3 regions of the Streptomyces sp. NPDC102279 genome follow, and region 1 is predicted to be linked to each of the others. Evidence: riboswitches for the same ligand, from Rfam matches in the RefSeq annotation. Region 1 holds a riboswitch; each other region holds the start of a gene.
What was found. Region 1 has a riboswitch for cyclic di-AMP ahead of ACIRQH_RS02935 (NlpC/P60 family protein). Riboswitches for the same ligand answer to the same signal wherever they lie in the genome.
Positions count from the first base shown of each region.

Region 2: linked by a shared signal. The riboswitch ahead of ACIRQH_RS06865 (M23 family metallopeptidase) and the one ahead of ACIRQH_RS02935 (NlpC/P60 family protein) in region 1 are both predicted to bind cyclic di-AMP.
Region 3: linked by a shared signal. The riboswitch ahead of ACIRQH_RS17860 (C40 family peptidase) and the one ahead of ACIRQH_RS02935 (NlpC/P60 family protein) in region 1 are both predicted to bind cyclic di-AMP.

Region 1 covers NZ_JBIWLU010000001.1:686,595-691,458, forward strand. The annotation lists gene ACIRQH_RS02930 (hypothetical protein) at 1-169, shown strand, start outside; gene ACIRQH_RS02935 (NlpC/P60 family protein) at 236-1,663, opposite strand; cyclic di-AMP (ydaO/yuaA leader) riboswitch at 1,672-1,843, opposite strand; gene ACIRQH_RS02940 (hypothetical protein) at 2,308-2,532, shown strand; gene ACIRQH_RS02945 (alpha/beta hydrolase) at 2,577-3,323, opposite strand; gene ACIRQH_RS02950 (hypothetical protein) at 3,770-3,943, opposite strand; gene ACIRQH_RS02955 (beta-glucanase) at 4,089-4,787, opposite strand.
Region 2 covers NZ_JBIWLU010000003.1:22,797-27,660, reverse strand. The annotation lists gene ACIRQH_RS06885 (MarR family winged helix-turn-helix transcriptional regulator) at 1-474, opposite strand, end outside; gene ACIRQH_RS06880 (dihydrofolate reductase family protein) at 541-1,701, shown strand; tRNA gene ACIRQH_RS06875 (tRNA-Met) at 1,846-1,919, shown strand; gene ACIRQH_RS06870 (PP2C family protein-serine/threonine phosphatase) at 2,123-3,349, shown strand; cyclic di-AMP (ydaO/yuaA leader) riboswitch at 3,607-3,764, shown strand; gene ACIRQH_RS06865 (M23 family metallopeptidase) at 3,776-4,813, shown strand.
Region 3 covers NZ_JBIWLU010000006.1:498,445-503,308, reverse strand. The annotation lists gene ACIRQH_RS17880 (helix-turn-helix domain-containing protein) at 1-384, opposite strand, end outside; gene ACIRQH_RS17875 (ATP-binding protein) at 596-1,054, shown strand; gene ACIRQH_RS17870 (LysR family transcriptional regulator) at 1,179-2,120, opposite strand; gene ACIRQH_RS17865 (LysE family translocator) at 2,269-2,943, shown strand; gene ACIRQH_RS17860 (C40 family peptidase) at 3,076-3,549, opposite strand; cyclic di-AMP (ydaO/yuaA leader) riboswitch at 3,553-3,751, opposite strand; gene ACIRQH_RS17855 (hypothetical protein) at 4,088-4,393, opposite strand; gene ACIRQH_RS17850 (ATP-dependent Clp protease proteolytic subunit) at 4,401-4,864, opposite strand, start outside.

The DNA of each region.
Region 1 (4,864 bases):
CGAGAACCACACGTTCTCGGTCCGGCTGGAGGTCGAGGCGGCGGACCGGCGGACCGCCGAGGCGGAGGCCGTTCGGCTCGTCTCCGGCGCGCTGCGCGAGAGCGGCCTCTCGGAGAACGACGCTCCGCTGGGACCGGCCGCCGTCACGGGAATCGACAGCGAGTTCTGACGAGGCGAGAGAGCCGGAGTGGCCGGTGGGCCGCGGTGTGCCCGCGGCCGACCGGTCCCCCGCACCTCAGACCGGCCGCACGACGCTGTGGATCGCCGCCTGCCCGGCGTGCTGGACGGACTCCTCGCTGATCCGCCCTCCGGGGCTGGGCGCGTGGACCATCATGCCGTCGCCGACGTAGATGCCCACGTGGCTCAGGTCCCCGTGGAAGAAGACCAGGTCGCCCGGCTGGACACCTGCCAGGGCGATCGCCGGTCCGATCCGCGCCTGGTCGGACGTCGACCGCGGGAGCAGCACACCGGCGCTGCGCCAGGCGGCCTGGGTCAGGCCGGAGGGGTCGTACGAGCCGGGCCCGGACGCTCCCCACACGCACGGCCTGCCGACCTGGGCGCGGGCGAACGCGACGGCCTCGGCGGCCCGGGTGTCGTACCCGGTGACCGGCGGCGCCGCCACGGCGGTGATGCTCCCGGTGTCGTAGCCGGGGTTCGGAGCGGCGGACCAGGGAGCGCCGGGCGCAGGCTCGTTGACGGGCGCCGGCCACGACGGGCGCCAACTGTCGTCGACGGCCGGGGCGGACCACGACTCCCGCACCGGCCGGTACTCGACCGCGGCGGCCGGCAGCGGGGCACTCTCCACCTGGGGATGTCCGGCCTCCACGGCCGGCCACGCGGCACTCGCCACCGACGGGTACGTGGCCGGCGCGGCCGGCACCGGCACGTTCTCCGCCGGCCAGTACGGGGCCGGCGGGACGGCCGTCTCCGCGGCCGGCAGCTCCACGGACGGGTAGGCGACCGGCACCGCCACGCTCTGCCGGGCGTTGTGCCGGGTCAGCAGTTCCTGTGCGGCGGCCAGTTTGCGCCGGGCGCGGTCCTTGCGGAACCGCGGGGAGGACGTGTCCGGGGCGGGCGTGGGTTGTGACACCACCGGAAGGGGTCCGGTGGCCGGGGAGCCCCTGTCCGGCACCGCGAGGGCGCGCCCGGTCGTCGGCCCGGACACAGGGCCCGCGGTCAGTTCGAGAACGGGGCGCGCGGTGAGTTCCGCGACAGGTGCCGCGGTGAGTTCCGCGACCGGGCCCGCTGCCACTTCCCGTACGGGGGCCGCCGTCAACTCGGCCACGGCGCGGGCGCCTTGGGCAGGCAGCTCCCCGGGGCTTCCCGCACCCCCACCGGGCCGGCCGGCCACGCGCCCGCGGTCGGGCTGCCGGTCCATGGGCAGTACGGCCGCGACCGTGGGCCCGAGCCGGGAGCGCGCCCCGTCGAACCACTGCCGCATCAGGTCGCTTTGAGCGGGATCGACACCTCCGCGCTCGTCCGCGGCCGGGCGCTGGTCCGTGAGCCGTCGGGCCACGGCGCGTCGGTCGCCCTGGCGGGAGGAGAGGCTCGACAGAGCGCGGGTGGCGTTGAAGTTGCCGGTGTCGTCCTCGGCCCGGTCGTAGAGGGATGCGAGCCGTCGGCGGACTTCATCGCCACTGGGCTGGGTGCGTTCCGGCGCCATGGGGATGGCACTCCTTCCGTCGTCCGCCTACCGGGTTAGCTGTCGGGTTCGGGCGGACGGTTCCGGAAGGTATGCCCTACGGCCTGTGCCTCGTGAGGCAGTCGGCCGATTCACCCCAGGTTCGGTGGGTCCCCGGCTCCGGCTGCCACGAGGGCGGGCCGGACTCGGCGGAGGCCGCGCCGCCCGGCGAGCTTTCGCCGGAGGGAGTCGGGCGGCCTGGTCGTCAACTTAGCCATGTTGTGACCCCCGTGTGAAGATCCACGTCCCAGATGTCCGATACATTTTCGTGACCTTCGTCGCATCGCCCCGCTGTGCGACGACGGGAGCACGCCCCGTACGCGAACCGGCCGTCGGGACAACCGCGTTCGGCGGTGAGCCCCCTCCACGAGTCCGTCCTCGTCCAGCTCCGTCCACCAAGTCTCCACGGCGGGCCGGGGCTTCCGGTCGGCCCGGAACAGGCCGTTCGAGGTGCGAACAGAACTGGCGTTCCCTGACGGCTCGTTCGACATCGGCGGCTGTCGATGGTCATGCGGTGACCGGTTCTGGCCGACCCGGCCGGATGACCACCGCGTCGGCGTCGCGGCCCTACCGTCGAGGCATGGAAGGCCCGCGGAAGGCCCTGAGAGCGAGTCGAGGATCCCCACGTGCACGATGCACCGATCTATGCCCAACTGATCTCCGAACGCGGTGACATACCGACGCTCGTCCGGAGCGAGGCCCGGCGGCTGCAGCGCGACTTCGAGTGGATCCTCAGCTGGGATCCGTCCACGGGCGGTCCGCTTCCCGGGTCCGCCCCGCGCGTGACGGCCGGCTCGCGTCGTTCCTTCGCCCCCGGCCCCGATCCCGCAGACCGGCTGGAGTCCGCCTAGGGCCTGTCCGGCGGGAGCCGCCGCGTACAGGGTCGGACGCGGAACTAGAGGACGCCGGGTTCGCCGTCCGGCCCCTCGGCGGGAAGCCGTCCGCCCGGGCCGTCGGCCCGGGACACCAGACCGGCGACCGCCGAGCCCGTGGCCTCGTGCCAGGTCCGCGCGCGCCGCAGCATCGCGTGGTCACCGTTCGCCACCCGTACGGCGCTCGCGGAGGAGCCTTCCTTCGCGGCCCGGCGCACCAGGGCGAAGGACGCCGCGGGCTCGGTGATCCGGTCCCGGTCGCCGTGCAGCACGATCACCCGCTTGTCCCGCAGATGCGCCACGGGCTCGCCCTCCGGGCACCAGGGCGCGAGGGCGACCACGGCCCGGACCTGGGGAGCGGCCGCGGCGCGCAGCGCGGCGCGGCCGCCCATCGAGTGGCCGACGAGTACCACCGGCACGTCTCCCACCAACTCCGTGAGTTCGGTGAGGGCCCGGTGTACGTCGGCGACCGGATCGGCGGCGGCTCCGTTCCACCCGCGTACCCGGTAGCGCACCTGCCCGACGAAGACGTCCTCGTCCGGCACGGCCCGGGTGACGGAGCCCACGAAAGGCCGCATGCGCAGGCCGGAGACGTGCCAGGGCCGGGAGGGAGCGAGGCTGTCCGCCCTGCCCCCGTGCAGGATCAGCACCGCGGCCCGCGTCGGTCCCGCGTCCCCGCCTGAGAGCCGGCGCGGCACCAGCGCCGTCAGCGTCCGGGCCGCCCCGGGCCGCAGTCCGTCACGGGCGGACATCCGCGCAGAGCCTCGCATGACACCTCTTCACCGTCAGAGCGCTTTCCACGCCTCACCCTAGGCCGACGAGGGATCGTGCCGCCGGTCACTGGGTATCCGTAGCCGAGGCGGGCGCGGTTTGGTGAGGCCTCCGCCCGTCGGGGCGTGTACGCGCCGGCTTCCGTGGGGCCTGGTCGTCGCGACGTCGCGAACGGTCGCCGGGAATGCCCCGGGTCTTACGGGCGGCGGCGCGTTCTCGGCGGAGCTGCCGTTCCCGTGCCGTCCGGTTCGCCGCGATGAGCCGGTTCCGGACGCGTTCGCGGCTCACCCGCGGATCTGCCCGGGGCCCGCCCCCGGTCGTCCCTGTCCAGCTCGACCGGAGGCGGGCAGCAGGGGGAACCACAGCTCCCCCACGTCGTCCCGGCCGTGTGCGGTCACGAGACGGGGACGCGCGTCGGCGTTCGCGGCGGGCGGTCGGCGCGGTCTCACCCGGCTCCTCCGGGGCGGGTGCCGTAGCCGTTGCGCCACTCCTGGTAGAGCCGCCACAGTCGCTCGGCGTTCGGACAGCGGCCCGACTCCCGCTGGCACGTGCGGCAGCTGCCCACGTGGCCGATGTACGCGGCCTCGGGAGTCTCTCGCCCCGGTTGCGGATTCGTCATGGCCCTCGGCACCCGTCGGTGCGACGTGCACGAACGCGACGTCGCTACTGATGCCGTACTTCCGCGCCACGTCGCCCGTTGGATGCACCCGCTGGGACCCAATTTCGTTCTGGCCCACCCGACTTCGCCCGTCGCGCCCGCCGGGTCAGTCGAGCAGGCCGACGTCCACCGCCACACCGTCCGGCTCGTCGGACCCGGGTCTGCGGACGATCAGGCCGTCCACCGCGAAGTCCATCTCGGAGACGTCGGGAGTGGGCGGCGGGTGGTAACGCCCGCCGCACACCGACAGGTTGACGATGAGATACGCCTCCCAGTGCCTGCCCACCCCGCGCCGGTCGGCGAAGGCGCGGACGCCGTTCACCCACCACACGACGCGGTGGGCGCCGAACTCGACCACGAGGTCCACCCACGCCCCGGGCCGAACCGCCCCCTCCCTGTAGTAGTGATGGGCGTCTCGGACATGGTTGGAGAGTTCGAGCAGGTCGGGGTTGTCGGGGTGGTACTCGAAGACGTCGATCTCCTGGCCGCCGTCCCGCCACGTCCAGATGGCCGGCCACGCACCGAGGGCCGTGGGCAGTCTGACCCTGGCCTCCAGCACGTCTCCCGTGCGGACCATGAACGCGTCCTCGCTGCCCTCAGTGGTCAGAAGCCCCGCGTCCCACGCCCCGTCGGAGCGGCGGGTGGCACGGAAGACCCCCGTTCGGCAGTAGGCGGGGTCGGCCACCAGGTGGTCGAGCTTGTCGTCGCCCGGGTTGACCGGGCCGCCGTCGGGATAGGCCCACGAGTGGCCCGCGACCCATTGACGGGTGGAGGCGAAATCCGCGGTGAAGACGACATCGGACACGCGGGGCTCCCCGGGGACGGCGTTCACGAGCCAGGTTCTCCCCCGGGAGCCCCGCCTCACACGCCGTTCGCCCGGAC
Region 2 (4,864 bases), on a different contig from region 1:
TTCCCCGCGCGCCGCCGAGTCCTCGTCCTGGATCGCCCGGGTGATGGCCCCGCAGATCTCCTCCAGCTGGCCCACCTGCTCGGCGGTCAGCCGGTCGAAGACCGCCGCCCGGACCGTCGCGACGTGCCCGGGCGCGGTCCGCTCCACGAGATCCATGCCCTCGTCGGTGAGCACGGCCACGTGGCCGCGCCGGTCGGTCGGGCAGCCCTCGCGGCGTACGGTGCCGTCCTTCTCCAGCCGCGTCACGGCGTACGTCAGACGGCTGCGCGTGATCTTCAGCGTCTCGGCCAGCTCCGTCATCCGCAGCCGTCGCTCGGGCGCCTCGGACAACCTGGCCAGGATGGAGTAGTAAAGGTGGGACATGCCCGCCTCGGCCTGGAGTCCGCGGTCGATGGTGTCCTCCAGGAGGGAGCTCGCGGAGATGTACGAGCGCCAGGCGCGCTGTTCGGCGGGGGAGAGCCAGCGGGTCGTCATGAGACCAGTCTAGGTATTGTTTAAAACTTGAACCACTGTGTGAGTGCGACCGGAGGAAACGCCCCGATGCCCCGTCCCCACGTCCTGTTGTCCGCCGCCGTCTCCCTCGACGGCTTCCTGGACGACACCGGGCCCGAGCGGCTGCTCCTCTCGGGCCCGGCCGACTTCGACCGGGTCGACGAGGTGCGGGCGTCCTGCGACGCGATCCTGGTCGGCGCCGGCACCCTGCGCGCCGACAACCCCCGGCTGCTGGTCAACTCCGCCGAACGCCGCGCGGCCCGCGTCGCCGACGGGCGTCCGGAGTATCCGCTGAAGGTGACCGTCAGCGGCTCGGGCGACCTCGACCCGGAGGCGCAGTTCTGGCACACGGGCGGCGAGAAGGCCGTCTACTCGACCGACGAGGGCGCCCGGCGGGCCGCCGGCCTGCTGCACGGCCTGCCCGGCGTCGACATCGTCCCGACCGGACCCGAGCTGGACTGGCGTGTGCTGCTGGAGCATCTGCACGACGTCCGGGGCGTACGCCGTCTGATGGTCGAGGGCGGCGGACGGGTCCACACCCAGCTCGTACGGGAGGGACTCGCCGACGAACTGCAGCTCGCCGTCGCGCCGCTCTTCGTCGGGCAGCCGGACGCGCCGCGACTGTTCGGGACCGGGGCCTATCCCCCCGGCCGTATGCGGCTCGTCGAGACCCGGCCCGTCGGGGACGTCGTCCTCATCCGCTACGTCCCCACCGCGCCCGGCACCGGCCGGACCGCCTCCGCCGCCGACCGGCGGTGGCTGGCCCTCGCCTGCGAGCTGGCGGCCTCCTGCCCGCCCTCGGAGACCGCGTTCAGTGTGGGCGCCGTGGTCGTCGCGGCCGACGGGACTGAGCTGGCCCGCGGCCACTCCCGCGAGGGCGACGACCCCGTGGTGCACGCCGAGGAGGCCGCCCTCGCCAAGATCGACCCGGCCGACCCGCGGCTGCCCGCCGCCACCGTCTACAGCAGCCTGGAGCCGTGCGCCCGCCGTGCCTCCCGGCCCGCACCCTGCGCCCGGCTCATCCTCGACGCCGGCGTACGGCGGGTCGTCACCGCCTGGCGCGAGCCCGACACCTTCGTCACCGATGCCGACGGCAACGGGCTCCTCGCCGCTGCGGGCGCCGACGTCGTCCTCCTGCCCGAGTACGAGGAGATCGCCAAGGCGCCCAACCGCCATCTGCTGGACGGGGCCGAGCACCGAACGGCCTGAGGGAACCCGCACGGCCGCGGTCGCTTGGGGCCGCTCGTGGGCCGACGCGGAGGGGCGGGCGACGCGTCGCCCGCCCGGTGGACGGCATGTGGAAGCGGAGCGTGTTCTGAGGGTCCCGCGGATGGCGTACACTGGTTTTAACGACGCGGGGTGGAGCAGCTCGGTAGCTCGCTGGGCTCATAACCCAGAGGTCGCAGGTTCAAATCCTGTCCCCGCTACTGAAGGCCAAGGGCCGGAACTCGGATTCACGAGTTCCGGCCCTTGGTGTTGGTACGGGCTCCCTTTCGCGGTCTCCTTTGCCTCTGCCGCTGTGCCGCTGTGCCGCGCCGTGCCGTTCCCGGGCTCACCCCGAAGAGCGGCGGAATCCCTCGGTCGGGCCACACCGGTCGCCCGCCGCCCCTGCTCCGGGTCTGCTGGACGTGTGGGTCAGCCAGGAGGTGAGGAGCGGACCGGAGAACTCGACGACCGGGCCGACCGCCCGCCCCTCGGTGATCCGCGGGCGACGGGGGTCTCCGGTGCTTCGGGTGCGTCCGGACCCGCGGGCGATGCCGGAACCGGTCCGGCGCGATGGCGTACGGGCCGTATCTCCTCCGTGCGCGCCCTCGTGCGAGCCCTGCCCGTGCTGCTGGTCATCGGCGGGACCTTCTACGACTACTTCACGCCGGGCGAGTTCACCGCAGCCCCCCTCTTCACGGCCGCCACCCTGATCGCCGCGCCCCTCTACTCGCTGCGCGGCACCGTCCTCACCGGCGCCGCCGCCGTCGGCGCGCTGATCCTCGTGCACCTGCGCCTCGGCATCGTCCTGCGGATCGACGCGGTCACCGAGGTCGTCACCGTCGCCACGGCGGCCGTCCTGGGCATCCTCATCAACATCCTCGTCCGGCGCAGCGACGAGCGGCTCGACTCCGTCTGGGAGATCGCCGAGTTCGCGCAGCGGGCCGTGCTGCCCGAACCCCAGGCGCGGATCGACGGCCTCGACGTCGCCGCGCGCTACGAGGCGGCCCAGGCGGACGCGTTCATCGGCGGGGACCTGTACGCGGTGCAGGACACCCCGTACGGCGTGCGGCTGGTCGTCGGGGACGTACGCGGCAAGGGGATGACGGCGGTCGCCGCCGTCGCCGTGGTCATCGGCGCGTTCCGGGAGGCGGCGGAGCAGGAGGCGACCCTGGAGGCGGTCGCGCAGCGGCTGGAGCGGGCACTGAAGCGCGAGGGCACCCGGCGCGACAACCTCGACGCCGTCGAGGGGTTCACCACTGCCGTCCTCGCGGAGATCCCGCACGACGAGGAGATCGTCCGCGTCGTCAACCGGGGGCATCCGCCGCCCCTGATGCTGCATCCCGACGGCACCCTCCTCCCGCTCACCGGCGGGCCCGCCGCGCTGCCCCTGGGGATGAGCGACCTGGGCGGCACACCCGACCGGGCGGTGCCGGCCCGTTTTCCGCACGGCGCGATCCTGCTGCTCCACACCGACGGGCTGTCCGAGGCCCGGGACGTGCGCGGGGAGTTCTACGATCCGGCCGCGCGGCTGGCCGGGCGGGTCTTCCCAGGGCCCGACGCGCTGCTGAACACCCTCGCCGACGAGGTCCGGCGGCACACGGGCGGCGCCCTCAGCGACGACATGGCGCTGCTCGCCGTCCGGCGCGGCTGACCGTCCGCGGAGGCCTTTCTTGATCGTTGTCACGAGGGGTGACCGAAGCGTGTCCCTCCGCATAACGACTGACGTACCGTCAAATGAATCCGTGTCGACGGGATGAGGCCAACTCGCCCGTTTTTCATCGCCCATGACCCCAAAGTCCTGGCCAAAAAGCGTTAATGATCAGTCTGAACAGCTTGGAATCAGGTGGCCAGGTCTATTAACGTTCGATAACGCAGCGCGGTCGTCCCAGCCGTCACAAGAGATGGCTCCGTGCGCATGCGCCGAATCCCGCAAGGGAACCGGGGAACCACCAACTTGGGGTGAATCGAGCGTATTCCGCCGTGGCAGCACGGTGGGTATACGCGCGTAGGAGACCTTCCTGCTCCGAACCCGTCAGCTAACCCGGTAGGCGAGAAGGAAGGAAAGGAGTGCGCCCACGTGGCGTCCAACCGGCCTGCTCAGCCAACCTCGTTCGCGCCGAATGACACACAGTCCTTCGGCTTCGCCTACGGCAAGGACGAGGGACCCTGGGAGGAGTGGAACCCCACCGAGGATTCCGTCCGTCCCGTTCGTGGCCGGCACCGCGTGGGAAAGCAGCGCGGCGGAGGACTCGCCCGCAGCTCCACGGTCCTCGGTGTAGGCGTCATCGCCGCAGTCGGCGCCGGTGGCATGGCCACCGCGGCGCCCGGCAAGGCGCCGGTCTCGATCTCGCTGCCCGACCTGTCCTCGGTCACCCACTCGGCCAAGGCCCTGATCAGCGACGGCGCCGAGGCCCCCAAGGGCTCCACGACTCCGCTCACCGGCGCGGGACTGACCACCGCCGACACCGCCCAGGGCACCACGGACGCCGGTGAGGCCCTGCGGGCCCGCATCATGCAGCAGGCCGAGTCGCAGCAGAACCAGGCCGACAGCGCCACCCAGGAGGCCGCCGAGACAGCCGCCGCGAAGCAGGCCACCGCGCTCGCCACCAAGCAGCAGGACGACGCGAAGGCCAAGGCGGACGCCGCGAAGAAGAAGGCGGAGGAGGAGGCCAAGGCGAAGGCCGAGGCCGAGCGTCTCGCCAAGCTCGCCAAGAGCTACTCGCTGCCGACCTCCTCGTACACCCTGACCTCGCGCTTCGGTGAGGCCGGTGCCCTGTGGTCGTCCGGCTACCACACGGGTCTCGACTTCGCGGCGCCCACCGGCACGCTGATCAAGGCCATCCACAGCGCCACCGTCACCGAGGCGGGCTGGGCCGGATCGTACGGCTACCGCACGATCCTCACCCTCGACGACGGCACCGAGCTGTGGTTCTGCCACCAGTCGTCGATCAGCGTCAGCGTCGGCCAGAAGGTCGCCACCGGCGACGTCATCGGCCGCGTGGGCGCGACGGGCAACGTCACCGGGCCGCACCTCCACCTGGAGGTCCACCCCGGCGGTGCCGCCACCGGCATCGACCCGATGGCGTGGCTCCAGGGCAAGGGCCTCAACCCCTGATCCGTACGGACTGCTGACCGGCGGCCGGCTCGCGGGGGACTCCTGCGACCG
Region 3 (4,864 bases), on a different contig from region 1:
GGGCGTCTGCAACAGGCCCGGTACGACGGACGTCTCCAGGGTGCGCATCCCACTCGCGCCCGACTCCAGACTGATGAAGTCGCGGTATGCCGGCGGCAGCACTCCCCGGTACGCGTGCCACCAGTGGTGCCGGCCGTTGCCCTCGGATCCCGCCAACACGACCAGAAGCTCGCGTAGTTCGGGTTCACCGACACCGTATGCGTCCAACAGGCGCTCCACGTCGGCCGGTTTCACCCCGCTGGTACCGGTCTCGATGCGGCTCACCTTCGACTGGTGCCAGCCGAGCAGGCGGGCCGCCTGGCCGCTCGTGAGACCCGTGCCCGCGCGCAGGGCGCGCAGTTCGGCACCGAGCTTGCGGCGGCGCACCGCGGGACCGTGCTGCATGGCCGTTCTCCTTACTCCTTCCAAGCCGCCCGAATACGCTCTGCCGACGCAGAGTTCACCGCATCGAGCGACAGATATATGCATTACTCGGTGGATCGCACCCGCGACCGGCCCGCTAATGGCAGTCTGGCGCAAGCACCAGTCCGGGACCGTACTCGAACCATCCGCTCCGTGTCGGACTCCGGTCCCGTGGGAAAGGGACGACCTCGCCATGGCAGATCACCAGGAAGCAGCCGTCACCCTGCCGAGCGAAGCCGTCTCGGTTTCCGTGGCCCGTAAATTCGTCGCGGAAGTGCTGGCCGAATGGGGCCTGCCGGGCGACGCCGAAGTCGGTGAGACCGTCCGCCTGATCGTGTCCGAACTGGCCACCAACGCCGTTCAGCACACCTTCGGGCAGTCGCCCACCTTCACGGTCGACGTGTGCCTCGACCGGGAGGAGCGCCTGCGGATCGGCGTCACCGACAGCCATCCGCGCTTCCCGAAGCGACTGCCCGCGGCGGTCCAGCAGGACAACGGCCGCGGCATGGTGATCATCCGCTGGCTCGCCAACGAGTGCGGCGGCAGACTGAGCGTCCGCGCCACCCGCGAGGGCGGCAAGACGGTCTCCATCGAACTCCCCTGGACGGTACCGGTCCAGCGGGTCGCGGCCGGGGGGCCACCCGAGGCATAGAGCCACCGCGCGGACCCCGTCTCCGGCCGGACGCGCGGCAGTCGGGCGGACAGGCATCCGGACCCGCACGGCGCGACGGGCGAGCGAAACCCGGGTGCGACGAGTGGCCGGGACGCGTGCGGACCTACGCCTGCGGACGGTTGCCGTACGGGTGTCCGCGGCCGACGCGACCGAACGCGCCGCGCAGCAGGGCGCGGAACGCGTCGGCGGCGGGTGTGGTCCCGTCGGCGCGGTGGACGACCGAGATCGTGCGGCGCAGGTCTCCCGGGTCGAGCAGCCGCGTCCCCACCGGAGTCGCGGCGGTCGACGCCACCATCTCCGGCACGACCGCGACCCCGAGCCCGGCGCTGACCAGCGCGCACACCAGGGCGTAGCCCGGCGTCTCGACGAGCACGGCGGGAGTGGCACCGGCCCGGGCGAGAGCGGCCTCCACGGCCTGCCGCGGTGGGTGGTCCGGCGCCATGCTGATCAGCGGCTGGCCCGCCAGGTCCGCGAGGGGCAGCCGCCCCGAACCGGCCGCGAGCACGTGCCCGGGAGCGGTCACCAGGACCAACTCCTCGACCAGGACGGGCTCGACGGCGACGGACGAGGGCAGCGGGACACGCGGTGCGGGCTCGTAGGTGTGCGTGAGTGCCAGGTCCACCTCGCCGGACGCGACCGCCGCGATCCCGTGCGGAGGTTCGTAGTCGGCGACCGCCAGTTCCACGTCCGGATGGGCCCGGCGGAACGCGCTGAGCACCGGCGGCAGCAGATGGATGCCCGCCGTCTGGAAGGTGCCGAGCCGCAGTGTCCCGCCCGACAGGCCCGCCAACCGGGCGAGTTCGTGCCGGGCCAGCTCCATCTCGTCGAGCACCCGCCGGGCCCGCGCCACCAGCAGCTCGCCGGCGCCGGTGAGCCGCGTCCCGCGGTGCGAGCGCACCAGCAGCGTGGCCCCCGCCTCCCGTTCCAGCTTCGCCACCTGCTGGGAGAGCGCGGGCGGCGTGTATCCGAGCCGTTCGGCGGCCCGGGTGATCGAGCCCGCCTCGGCCACCGCCACCAGCGCGGCCAGTCGCGTCGGGTCGTACATGTGCCGCTCTCCCGTACCCAGAGGCCTCTTCCGTACCGAAGGGGAGGGGTCTGTGGATGACCTCTCCCCGCGGTCTAAACGAATGCTTAAGGCAATCCCAGGATATTCGACATACCTGCTGAAGGCCCGCGCGGGTGAACCTGGGGCCATGGACGCACAGCTCTTCGCCTTCACCGGAGTCGCCGCCGGCATGGTCGCCATGCCCGGGGCCGACTTCACCGTCGTCGTACGCAACGCCCTCGTCTCGCGACGGGCCGGAGTCGCGTGCGCCCTCGGCATCGCGGGCGGCCTGCTCCTGCACACGGCGCTGGCCGTCGCCGGGGTCGCCGCGGTCCTGACGGCCGTTCCGGCGCTGTTCCGGACGCTCCAGCTGCTCGGCGGCGCCTACGTGCTGTACCTGGGCCTGCGTACCGTGCACGCGCTGGGGCGGCCGCGCGGGGCCGACGGGACGGGTACGCCCTCGACGGACGACGGGGCGGGGCCGGGCGCGGGTGCGAGTGGGGCGGCGCCGGCCGGACCGGCCGCTCGACCGCTGCGGCAGGGCTTCGTCACCAACGCACTCAACCCGAAGGCGCCGATCACCTTTCTCAGCCTGCTGCCGCAGTTCGTGCCGTCGGGCAGCCCCGCGATGCCGCGGACGCTGCTCCTGGCGCTGATCGTGGTCGTGCTGGCCCTGGTGTGGTTCCCGGTGGTCGCGCTGCTCGTGGACCGGCTGGGACGGTGGCTGCGCCGGCCGCGTGCCGCACGCGCCGTGGAGGCCGTCACCGGCGGTGCGCTCACCGTGCTCGGCCTCGTGCTGCTCCTGGAGCCGCTGAGGGGCTGAGAGGGCGCCGCCGGAGGGCGGAGGGGACGGTCACCGGCCGTCCGGCGCACGGTCGGCCAGGGGGCACGCCGACGAGGCTGCCGGACGGAGGTGTTCCCTGGGCGGCGGCCCCCGCCGCCGCCCAGGGGCAGGTCAGCTGACCCGCCCGTACCAGACGCTCCGTGTCCAGATCTTCTGGAGCTTCACCACTTCCCCGGTCTTCGGGGAGTGCCAGATCTTTCCCTTCCCGGCGTAGATGCCGACGTGGTACACGCTCCGGCCCGAGTGGAAGAACACGAGGTCCCCGGCCTTGCGATGCGAGGCGGAGACGTGGTGTGTCTTGTTGTACTGCGCCGCGGCCGTTCGAGGCAGCTTCTTGCCCGCCTTCTTGAACGAGTAGAGCGTGAGCCCGGAGCAGTCGAAGCGGTGCGGTCCCGTGGCGCCGTACTTGTACGGGGCGCCGTGCTTCGAGGCCGCGACCTGGAGTGCCTTCGTCGCGGTCGTGGCCGCCTGGGCGTCGGGTGCGACACCAGGGACCACGAGGCTGCCGCCGACGGCGGCGATGGTGAGGGCCGAGGCCGTACCGGCCCTGGTCCACAGCGACGGGACACGATTGAGCGCAGTCATGCGCAACCCTTCGTCAGCCGCCTGTGAAGGATGACCTGTCGGATTCGGGCTGGCGAAGTTGCCCGGCCGCTGCTGCGGCTTCACCCCAAGGACCGCCGGGAATGCTGCTCCGGCGGACCGTCGTGCTGGGTCCTCCACTCCTGCCGATCCACTTCTGTCGACCGGGCATCCGGGCGGCGGCAGGACTCGGCGTCCGCCCGGACCGCCCCGCCGCTGTGGCGGGGGCTTGTCGTCGGAAGGGATCTTCACCCATGAACGGCGGAAAATCCGAGCGGAACCGGTGTTTTGTGGGCTTACTCACCACTCACCCGTTCGGGTGGACACCCCTCTGTTCGAAGGGGTGTTGGGGACACGGGCGACCCCCGCACCTGCACCGGAACCCCTCATTCCGCCTTTCTGTCCTCCGTGTTGCGCAAGTCGGAGGGGTCCAAGAAAGGACTGATTCCTACGCCATCAGGGGGTACACCATCTGGTGCGTTTGAGTCGCGGCGCGGACGGTCCGGCGACGCGGTGCGCGCCGGACCCGGCTGCGGGTGCCTCAACTGCCGGACGCGGGCGGGATCGTGACCCGGGCGGTCCGCCGCTCACCGTCCAGCACGCGCAGCGCCTGAGCCAGGGTCGGCGCGTGCACCTCGCTCTCGCCCCGCTGGTGCATGAGCGCGAGCGCGTCCCGCAGGGCCGTCGCCTTGGCGACCAGTGCCTGGGCGGCGCGCAGCCCCCGGTAGGTGTCGCCGGGGTGGGCCGGGTTGATCCGGCCCACCAGGTCGACCACGTCCAGATAGCGGTCGATCAGCTCGGCCTCCGCGCGGGTCAGCGCGGGCAGCGGAGGGAGGTCGGGGATCATCGGCCGCTCACCTCGCGCCGGGTGCGCCGGCCGAGGCCCCGCGGCTCGGCACGATCCGGTCGACGAACCCGTACTCCAGAGCCGCGGGCGCGTCGAGGAGCAGATCCCGCCCGATGTCCGCGGTCACCCGCTCGGGGCTCTGCCCGGTGTGCCGTACGAGCATCTCCTCCAGGGCCGTGCGGGTGCGTGTCAACTCCTCGGCGTGGACGATCAGATCGCTCGCCCGTCCGTGGACCGGGTCCGCAACCGACGGCTGGTGGACGAGGACCCGCGCCCCGGGGAGTGCGAGCCGCTTGCCGGGGGTGCCGGCCGCCAGCAGGACGGCCGCGGCCGACGCCGCCTGGCCCAGGCAGACCGTCCGCACGTCGCAGGTGACGAAGCGCATGGTGTCGTAGACGGCGGTCATGGCGCCGAACGAGCCGCCGGGCGAGTTGATGTACAGCGAGATGTCCCGGTCGGGGTCGCGGTGTT